3 regions of the Methylobacterium sp. 001424705 genome follow, and region 2 is predicted to be linked to each of the others. Evidence: riboswitches for the same ligand, from Rfam matches in the RefSeq annotation. Region 2 holds a riboswitch; each other region holds the start of a gene.
What was found. A riboswitch is a leader RNA that binds a small molecule or an ion and turns the genes downstream of it on or off. The one in region 2 is predicted to bind cobalamin.
Positions count from the first base shown of each region.

Region 1: another riboswitch for cobalamin. It lies ahead of AC6EUL_RS01275 (TonB-dependent receptor); the one in region 2 lies ahead of AC6EUL_RS05470 (CbtB domain-containing protein).
Region 3: another riboswitch for cobalamin. It lies ahead of AC6EUL_RS11840 (TonB-dependent receptor); the one in region 2 lies ahead of AC6EUL_RS05470 (CbtB domain-containing protein).

Region 1 covers NZ_JCBANU010000001.1:272,018-275,282, forward strand. The annotation lists gene AC6EUL_RS01275 (TonB-dependent receptor) at 1-1,800, opposite strand, end outside; cobalamin riboswitch at 1,909-2,110, opposite strand; gene AC6EUL_RS01280 (hypothetical protein) at 2,187-2,498, opposite strand; gene AC6EUL_RS01285 (FdhF/YdeP family oxidoreductase) at 2,806-3,265, shown strand, end outside.
Region 2 covers NZ_JCBANU010000004.1:183,944-187,208, forward strand. The annotation lists gene AC6EUL_RS05455 (hypothetical protein) at 1-338, opposite strand, end outside; gene cobO (cob(I)yrinic acid a,c-diamide adenosyltransferase) at 338-937, opposite strand; gene cobU (bifunctional adenosylcobinamide kinase/adenosylcobinamide-phosphate guanylyltransferase) at 934-1,467, opposite strand; cobalamin riboswitch at 1,553-1,745, shown strand; gene AC6EUL_RS05470 (CbtB domain-containing protein) at 1,784-1,960, shown strand; gene AC6EUL_RS05475 (CbtA family protein) at 1,988-2,758, shown strand; gene AC6EUL_RS05480 (DUF1636 family protein) at 2,751-3,191, shown strand; gene cobW (cobalamin biosynthesis protein CobW) at 3,188-3,265, shown strand, end outside.
Region 3 covers NZ_JCBANU010000013.1:83,725-86,989, forward strand. The annotation lists gene AC6EUL_RS11840 (TonB-dependent receptor) at 1-1,833, opposite strand, end outside; cobalamin riboswitch at 2,188-2,404, opposite strand; gene AC6EUL_RS11845 (DUF2934 domain-containing protein) at 2,576-2,764, shown strand; gene AC6EUL_RS11850 (hypothetical protein) at 2,888-3,082, opposite strand.

The DNA of each region.
Region 1 (3,265 bases), on a different contig from region 2:
GTCCGCGAAGCGGGCATTCGTCACCGTCAGGTCCCCCTCCAGGGAGAGCCAGGGCGTCACCGCGTAGCGGTTGGTCCATTCGACGCCGAAGCGGCGGGTGGGACGGCTCGGCTCGGTGGTGCCGCTGTCGCCCTGGAACAGGTTCTCGGAGGCGAAGTCGAGCTGGAACAGCGTCACCGCCGTCTCCAGCCCGGCGAGGCTGCGGTTGCGCAGGCCGATCTCCGAGCCCGTCGAAGGCACGAGGAAGGGCGAGCGGCTGATGTTGAAGAGCGGGCTCGCCGGATCCACCGTGGCGGTGACGCCGCGGGCATCGTTCGAGTGGAAGCCGCCCCCGTAATTCACGAACACCTCGGTGTCGAACCAGGGTCCCAGCACGAGGCCGAGCTTCGGGTTGACGATCCCGTCCCGGGCCGTGCCGGAATTGGCCGGCGTGTCCGAGCGGACATCGGCGGAGAACCCGTCGGCGCGCACGCCGACACTGGTGCGCAGCCAGTCGGTCCAGCGCATCCGGCTCTCGACGTAGAGGGCCGCGCTCGCCTCCAGCACCCGGTCATCGAGCACGGTCGAGCGGGTTTGCCGCGCCGTGGTGTTGAACAGGCCGACCCGGATGGCGTCGGTGCGGGTCTGGAGGCCGATCTCGTTCTCCACGGCCAAGCCGAACAGGGTGCCCTCGACGGTGTGGCTGACCTCGCCGCCGCCGAGCACCCGGCTGTCGCGCTGGCGGAACTGGTCGCCGTTCACCGGATCGTTGAGGAAGTAGGTGAAGTCGTTGAACAGGTTCATGCCGTAGCGGATGACATAGCCGCTCGCCCGGGTGATGCCGGCGTCGGTCGTCCGGCTCCAGCGGCCCGAGAGGGAGAAGCGGCCGGTGTCGCCACCGTCCGTGGGATTCAGGGAGCCGAAGCGGCCGATGATCCCCTCCGCCACGGCGCGCTCCGGGATCTGGTTGGTGGCGTTCCACTTGGCCCAGTAGGCCATGCCCGTTAGCGCGAAGCCGTCGAGGGCCGTGCCCTGGCTGTAGCGGACGACGGCGTTCAGCTTGGCGAGGCGGTCGGGCACGTCCCAGGGGCCGTCATAGGTCTGGGCCTCGCCGGCCACGAGCAGGTGGCCTTCGCCGAGGGGCGCGGAGGCGATGCTGAGGGCGCGCTTGTAGCCGAAGCTGCCGAGCGACGTCAGCGCGAGGTTGCGCGCGACCGTGTCGAGATAGTCGATCCGCACCGAGCCGGCAGAGGCGAAGTCGCCGTCGCGGACGAAGTAGGGTCCCTTGTGGAATTCGACCGCGCCGACGAGTTCCGGGATCAGGAAATTCAGGTCGGCATAGCCCTGGCCGTGGGCGTGGGTGCGCATGTTCACCGGCATGCCGTCCACGTGAAGCGCGATGTCGGTGCCGTGGTCGAGGTTGAACCCGCGCAGGAAGAACTGGTTGGCCTTCCCCTCCCCGGAATGCTGGGTGACGATGAGGCCGGGCACGCTCTCGAGCGCCTCGCCGGGCCGGGTGATCGGCCGGCTGTTGAGTGCCGCCCCCGAGATCACGCCGGCGCTCGCCGCATCGACGCTGCGGAGGCCGCCGCCGATGCCGGTGACGCCGCCGACGAATCCCGCATGGGCGGCTGGCCCGCGGCCACCGCTGGCCGGGGCCTCGGCGGTCACGGACAATTCGGCGAGGTCCGCCTGCGCAGTCTCGGCGAACGCGTCCGGAATACCGGCGCCGTAGGGCAGGAAACCGGCGCAGGCGCCGAGGAGCCAGGATCGGGCGGTGGGCCGTGAACGGGGAAACGATCGAGAACGGGAGGACGACATGGGACCTCGGGCGACGTCTGTGGCACGTCACCGCGAACGAGGCCGGCCCGGATGCCGCACGGCATCCGCCCCGACACCCACCAGGACACCCCGCCCGATGCGTTTCGCGTGTGACCACGACTGACGGCAGGTCTCCTGGCTCGCGGGTCACCGCCCTCTCATCGTCTTCCCAGATGTCGAGACACCCAGTGACGTGCTGATGAGGAACTCGCCGCTTACAGTTGCGGGGGCAGCCGCGGCGTTGGAACAAAATTCCTCACCGCGTTCCCTTTTGATCCTCCGGGGAGGAACCGTCCGACGCCAGGAAGCCCGACACGCGGTGACGGCGTCAATGGCCGCGCGGGGTTTTCGGGCCGGTGTGCCCGGCAGGCGACAGGCGTCGGGCGTCAGGGTCGGTCATCCGGTTTCCGCGCCGGCGCGCGCCGGTGGCCCGTGCCGGCCAGGACCGCGCCACCGGCCGCGAGGCCGAGGAGGATCCATTTCAGGGGAAGGCGCTCCGCGCCCTCGCTGCGCTGGGGCGCGGTCACCATGTGGCCCGGCGGAAGCTCCACGCCGGGCTTGCCGTAGGCCTGCGCGTCGGCGATCTGCTCGGCCGACACGGCCCATTCGGCGCCCATCTGCCGGTCATGCGCCATCACCGCGAGGCCGACCGCGAGGCCGACGGCCGCCGCCGCGAAGATCCTCACCGGCGTCCGCATCTCCCCCGCTCCCGTCTTCCCCGCTTTCCAGCGGCCGATCCGGCCCGAGGGTTAGGCGATCGACCCGCCCTCCGCCAGGGACCGGGGCCGGAGAGGAAGGTCCCGATTGTCCACATTGCGGCCTGGAACGGTTTTAACCCGGTCTTCATCGGCTCTGCAAAAAACGCATGGGACCCCTAACGGCATGACTGGCCTGCGTTTTCGCGCGATTGAGCGCGCGCTGTGCATCGCGATATCGCTGGGGCGAGACTGCTCCGCTTCGCGGCCGATCGTCGGCCATGCGAGCCCTGCCCCCCAGGACCCCGTCATGGATCATCCGGTCGCGACCCCGAAGCGCTCCTCCGCGGCTGGCGGCTGGGGGGCCCTGAAAAGTTGCGGCAAGCACCTGCTGGGAAGCCGGGCGCCCCTGTCGGGTGCGCGCGCCATGCTGAAGGCCAACCAGCCCGACGGCTTCGACTGTCCCGGCTGCGCCTGGGGCGATCCGGCGCACGGGTCCTCGTTCGAGTTCTGCGAGAACGGCGTGAAGGCGGTGTCCTGGGAGGCCACCGACAAGCGCACGCCGCCGAAGTTCTTCGCCAAGCACACCGTGAGCGCGCTGCGCGGCTGGACCGACTACGCCCTGGAGGGCGAGGGCCGCCTGACGCATCCGATGCGCTACGACGCGGCCAGCGACCGCTACGTCGCCACGACGTGGGACGCCGCCTTCGCGGAAATCGGCGCCACCCTGCGCGGGCTCGACCACCCGGACCAGGCCGAGTTCTACACCT
Region 2 (3,265 bases):
TGGTCGCCGCAGGCGAGCCGCACCTGACGGTAGCGGAGGACGGTGTCGGAGCCGGCATTCAGGCGCCGGCGCGTCTCCTCCGAGGCGGGCTTGTCCGCGCCGCGCTGCAGATTCGCCGCGAGCAGGGGCGTCGCGGCCATGCCGTGCTCGGCGCACCAGCCTTCGAGGGTCGCGGTGGCGGAGCGGCTGGCGAGCAGCCGGGCGTTCAGGCCCTCCACCACCGCCAGGGCCTCGACGCGGCCGAGATAGCTGGCCGGCCAGGCCGGCGCGGTTTCAGCGCAGGCCGGATGGATGCCCGACAGGACAAGGAGCCCGACCGGGCCGAGGACGAAGCGCATCAGAATTCGATGCCCACCTGCGCCTTCACCCCGGCGGCGAAGTGATGCTTCACGACCGCCATCTCGGTGACGAGGTCGGCGGCCTCGATCAGGGCCGGCTTGGCGTTGCGGCCGGTGACCACGACGTGGAGGTCCGGTCGGCGCGCCCGGAAGGCCGCCACCACGGCCTCGAGATCCAAGTAGTCGTAGCGCAGGGCGATGTTGAGCTCGTCCAGCACCACGAGGCGGATCGTCGGATCGGCCATGAGGTCGAGGGCCTTGGCCCAGGCGTGCTCGGCGGCGGCGATGTCGCGGGCCTTGTCCTGGGTTTCCCAGGTGAAGCCCTCGCCGAGGGTGTGCCAGTCGATCCGGTCGCCGAAGGCCGTGAGGGCGTGCTTCTCGCCGGTGTCCCAGGCACCCTTGATAAACTGCACCACGCCGACGCGCCAGCCGTGGCCCAGCGCCCGCAGCATCAGCCCGAGGGCCGCCGTGGTCTTGCCCTTCCCCGGCCCGGTGTTGACGATGAGGAGCCCCTTCTCGATCGTCTTCTCCGCCACCTCGGCATCCTGGACGGCCTTGCGCTTCTCCATCTTTTCGCGATGGCGGTCGGCGTCGGTCATGGGGTGGCTCCGGGTTGGGGTTTCACGATCAGGGGCAGGCCCGCCACCGTGAGGACGACGCGGTCCGCCTGGGCCGCGAGGCGCTGGTGCAGGCGCCCCGCCGCATCGCGGAAACGGCGGGCCAGCGCGTTGTCCGGCACGATCCCGAGGCCGACCTCGTTGCCCACCAGGACAACCAGGCCGGGGGCCGCCGCGCAGGCCGCGAGCAGCGCGGCGGTGGCGGCGTCCACGTCGGCCTCCGCCAGGATCAGGTTGGTGAGCCAGAGGGTGAGGCAATCGACCAGCACCGGCCCGGTCGCGGCGGCGACCGCCTCGGGCAGGGCGAGCGGCACGTCCTGCGTGATCCAGCCGTCCGGGCGGCGGGCGCGGTGGAGCGCGATGCGCTCGCGCATCTCGTCGTCCCAGGCCTGGGCGGTGGCGAGGTAGAGCCAGGGCCGAGGCTGCGCCTCGATCAGCCCCTCGGCATGGGCGCTCTTGCCGGAGCGCGCGCCGCCGAGCACGAGGGTCAGTCTGGGTGGAGGATGCGGCATGCGGCCTGCTGTGCCCGAAATCGAGGTCCCGGGTCAAAGGCGGGAATCCGATCCGGGCCGCGTTGTCAGCGGATCGGCAACCGCGTAGAAGCGTGGATCGGACGGTGCCCCGGCGACGGGGTGAAAAGGGAATGCGGTGAGGGGGCGACCTCGAAACCGCAGCTGCCCCCGCAACTGTGAGCGGAGACGGGACTGCCATCAGCCACTGGAGCGATCCGGGAAGGCGGCAGGACCAGCGACCCGCGAGCCAGGAGACCTGCCGTCCTCCCGCTCGATGCTTGACGGCCGCCGGCGGGGCGGCCAGGAGATGAACCCGATGTCGACCAACACCCTCGTCCTGACCGGCACCCGCACCAACGAGCGCCTCGGCGCCGTGCTCGTGGCCGCCTTCCTTGGCCTCGGCCTCGTATTCATGGCAGGCTTCGCCCCCGCGATGGCGCTGCACAACGCGGCGCACGACTTCCGCCACAGCCAGAACTTCCCCTGCCACTGAGCGTCTCCGCTTAAGGCAGACAATCCCATGATCATCCGGCTCGTGTCGGCGGCCCTGGTCGCCGGCTTCCTCGCGGCCGTCGTCGCGACGGGCCTGCAGCTCGCACTCACCTCGCCGCTCATCATCGCGGCCGAGCGCTACGAGACGCAGGCCTCCGCCGCCCCCGTTCGGCCGACCCCCGCCTCGCTGATCGTCCGCGTCCATGGCGGTCACGATCACGGCACCAAGGATCCCTCGGTGGCGGGCGGCGAGGTCGCGCCCGACTGGCAGCCTGGCCCCGGCCTGCCGCGCATGGCCTTCACCGCGCTCGCCACCCTGGTGGGCGGCGTCGGCTACGCGTTCCTGCTCGGTGCCGTGCTCCTGGCCTGCAACCGCGAGCCCAACCCCGAGACCGGCCTGCGCTTCGCCATCGGCGGCTTCCTCGCGGTGGCGCTGGCCCCCGCCCTCGGCCTCGCGCCGGAACTCCCCGGAATGGAGGCCGCGCCGCTGGCCGACCGCCAGTTCTGGTGGGTGATGACCGCCGCGGCCACCGCCATGGGGCTCTACCTTATCGCGATCCGGCGGGCGCCGATCACCATCGCGGGCGGCATCGTGCTCCTCGTCGCGCCCCATCTCGCGGGTGCGCCGGAGGCGAGCCACGCCGCCTCGAACCTGCCGGCCTCCTACGCCGCGCAGTTCGCGGCGCGCTCGCTGGGCATCGCCTTCGTGTTCTGGGCGGTGATCGGGTTGGCCTATGGCTGGGCCTGGGGGCTGTTCGGCAAGACCCGGCCGACCCACGCGCGGCCGACCCATGCCTGACCACATGCCCGACCCGCGGCCTGACACGGACCACGCCGCCGTCACCCTCTACGTCTGCGCCACCTGCCGGACGGCCGGCGACGCCTCGGAGCCGCGGGCGGGCGCCCGCCTGCTCGCCGCGCTTCAGGACGCCGTGAGCGCCGGCGGCCACCCGGGCATCACGGTCGAGAGCGTCGAATGCCTCTCGGTTTGCAAGCGCCCCTGCACGGTGGCGGTGGCCTCGCAAGGCCGCTGGACCTACGTCTACGGCGATCTCGACCCGGTCGCGTCGGCCGGCACCATCCTGGACGGCGTGGCGCTCTATGCCGAGACGCCGGACGGCATCGTGCCGTGGAAGGCCCGGCCGCAGGAATTCCGCAAGGGCGTCGTCGCCCGCCTTCCCCCATTCCCGCCGCCCGTCGCGGCGCCCCCCCTTCCGGACGCCGCCGAATGACCCTCGTCGCCAAGATCCCCTGCACCATCGTCACGGGCTTCCTCGGGGCCGGCAAGACCACCCTGGTGCGCCAC
Region 3 (3,265 bases), on a different contig from region 2:
CGCCAGGTTGGCGTCGATGCGCCAGGCCTCGGAGAGGTGCAGGCTCAGGGCCGCCTCGACGCCGAGGGAGGATTGCTGCCCGACCTGGGTCGAGAGCGTCGGCTGGCCCGGTACCGCCGAGATCAGGTTGTCCTTGACGATGCGGTAGCCGGCCAGCGTCCACTCGGCCCGGCCGTCCCAGGCCACGCCCTTGGCGCCGACCTCCACCTGCTCGCCGGTGGAGAGCCGGAAGTTGGCGAGACTCTGCGACAGGGAGATCAGGCTGCCCACCGGATCGGTGGCGGTGGCGTACTGGGCATAGAGCGCCAGCAGCGGCGTCGGGTTGTAGACGGCGCCGAAGCGGTAGCTCAGCGCCCGGAAGTCGCGGTCGAAGGTGTTGCCGGTGACGAGGTCGGTCCGCTGCAGCACCGGCGCGTCGTAGCGCACGCCGGCCAGGAGCGAGACCTGGTCGGACAGGATCAGGCGGTTCTCGGCGAAGACCGAGGCCTGGCGCGTGCTGGTGGCGTAGGCGGGCCGGGCGCGGCCCTCGGCCGGGAACAGGCCCGGGTCGTAGGCGAAGGGATCGACGCTGGTGGTGGTGTCGAAATAGAAGTTGTTGGTGTGCCGGAAGGCGATGTGGTTCACGTCGAACCCGGCCAGGAATTCGTTGCGGAAGCCGAACAGGGTGCCGCGGAAGGTGGCGTCGAGGCGGTTCCCGATCTGCTCCTGCTGGTGGTAGATCTCGAGGTAGTCGGAGCGGTCGATCCGCCCGGTGCCGCGGTTGAAGGCGTATTGCTCCACGTCCCGCCACTGGCGCCGGCTCTGGAGCCGGTAGGCGGTGTTGCGGACCGTGACGTCGGCGCTCGGCGTCCACTCGGCGCGCAGTTGCGTCCAGTTGTCGGTCCAGAGGATCTGGGCGTCGCGGACGTTGTAGTTGTTGAACCGGAGGGCGTCGCGGATGCGCCCGTCGACGAGGGGCGTGCCCCAGTAGCGGGCCGGCTCCTGATAGCCGAAATCATGGCTCAGGGTGACGGCGAGGTCCGGCGTCGCCTGCAGGGTCAGGGCGCCCGAGACCGCGAGGTTGCGGAAGCTCCCGTCCGGGGCGATCCAGCCCTCGGCGCGGTTGCCGCTGATGTTGAGGCGGTAGGCGAGCGCCTCCCCGATCGGGCCGCCGGAATCCAGGGCCAGACGCGCCAGACCGTCCGAGCCGACCGCCGCGCGGGCCTCGTTGAGGAGCGTGAAGACCGGCTTCTTGGTGACGACATTGATCACGCCGCCGATGGCGCCGTCGCCGTAGAGCACGGAGGCCGGCCCGCGCAGCACCTCGATGCGCTCGACGTTCCAGGTGTCGAACGGGAAGGTGACGGTGCCGGCGCCCACGAACAGGCGGGTGCCGTCGTAGAGCTGCTGGATCGAGTTCGGGCCGGAAAAGCCCCGGGCCGTGAAGGCGCCGTTGCCGTTGCCCGGCGCCGCCACCGTGGTGATGCCGGTGGCGTTCTGGGTGACGGCCTCCGCCACCGTGTTCTGGCCGCGCAGCCGCGTGGTCTCGCCCGCGATCACGTCGACGCTGGCGGGGGTCTCCAGGGCCGTCAGGCCGAGGCGGCTGGCGCTGCGGCCGGGGCTGCGCAGGTTGAGCCCCTCGGCGGGCGCCGGGCCGCCCCGCCCGGAGCCCGCGACCTCCAGGGTCTCCAGGGTGACGGCCGGCGGGACCTCCCGGGTCTCGGCCTCGGCGGAGATCGGCAGCAGGCCGCCGAGCAGGGCCGCCAGGGGCAGGACGTGTCGCGACGGCAAGGTTGGGCCTTGCCGCGACCCGCGCGCGTTCGCGGTTCGGGACGGGATGGGGGCGACGGGCATAGGGTAACGGGATGTGGGGTAACTGGACGTGGGGCAACCGGACATGGGGCAACCGAACATGGGCGCGGGCATCGGTCGGGGCCGACCTGCCGTCTCCGCTAGACTGAATGTTATAACATCACAATTGGCAAGCGGGGCCCGGGGCCGGCGTGTCCGCGGCGCAGCCGTCACCGGGCCGCGCGGGGCGGCCGGAGGGAGCATGCGGGAGCAAGACTTGCGGGCGAGGACGGGCATCGACGGGACGGCTGACGCGACGAGTCGCGCGGAGTGGCACGTCACCGCGAAGAGGTCGGTCCGTTCGCGGCAAGCGAACGCCCCGACACCCACCAGGACACCCCGCCCGATGCGTTTCGCGTGTGACCACGACTGACGGCAGGTCTCCTGGCTCGCGGGTCACCGCCCTCCCATCGTCTTCCCAGGTCCCGGGTCCTGACGGACCGTTCACCCAGTGACGTGTTGATGAGGAGCTCGCCGCTTACAGTTGCGGGGGCAGCCGCGGCTTCGGGCTCTCGCCCTCACCGCGTTCCCTTTTGATCCTCGTTAAAGAGGAACCGTCGCGGGTAAGCTAGGCCGTTTCCGGCGCCGCCGTCAAATCCCCCGGGGTTCGGCAGCCTGCCCTGCGCAGGGGGCGACCGGGGCGGCCTCGCGCGGATCGGGGGACAAATCCCGCCGTGGAGCGTTGGCCCCGCAGGGAGAACCGGGCTGTGACGCTGTGACCGAGACTGAAGGAGCAGAGAGCACGATGTCCGAGGATGGGATCACGTTCGAGCGGATCCGCGAGCGCGCCCATGAGATCTGGGAGCGCAACCACCGCCCCGAGGGGTTCGAGGTCGAGTTCTGGCTGATGGCCGAGCGGGAGCTGCGGGCCGAGCGCGCCCGCAACGCCCCGAAGTCGGCCGCACCGGCGCAGGAGGACGCCGCCTGTCCCTGACGGCGCCGGGGACGGGCTCGGGGGCGGGTCGCCTCAGCCGCTCGCCGCCACCGCGTCGTGGTCCGCGAACAGGATCGCGTGGGTGAGCGGGCCGTCGACGCGCATCGGGTCCCGGACGAGGGCCTAGGCGGGGACGTCGCGGACGGCCGCCCAGGCGCGGTAGCAATTCGGTGGGACCCGTCCCCGTCCGGTCTCCAGCTGCGAGAGGACGGTGTCGTATTCGGCCCCGACCACAGTGGCGAGCGGGCGCCGGCATAGGCCGCGCGCCGCGCGCAGGGGCTTCAGGAAGCGACCGCCCTCCCGGCCCGGTTCCGACACCCCCGCCGAATCCGGGCGTTGGCGGTGAGCGGACACGTGGGACATCCCCCCTCGGACAGCATGGGGAGGGCGCAGGCCCGGCCGGCGCCGTCGCGACGCCGCGGGCGGGGGCGCCGTTCGACGCGCCAGATCCGGCGGCGCCGCCGGGCTAGTCGGAAACAGCCCGGACTGCGCCGTGATCCG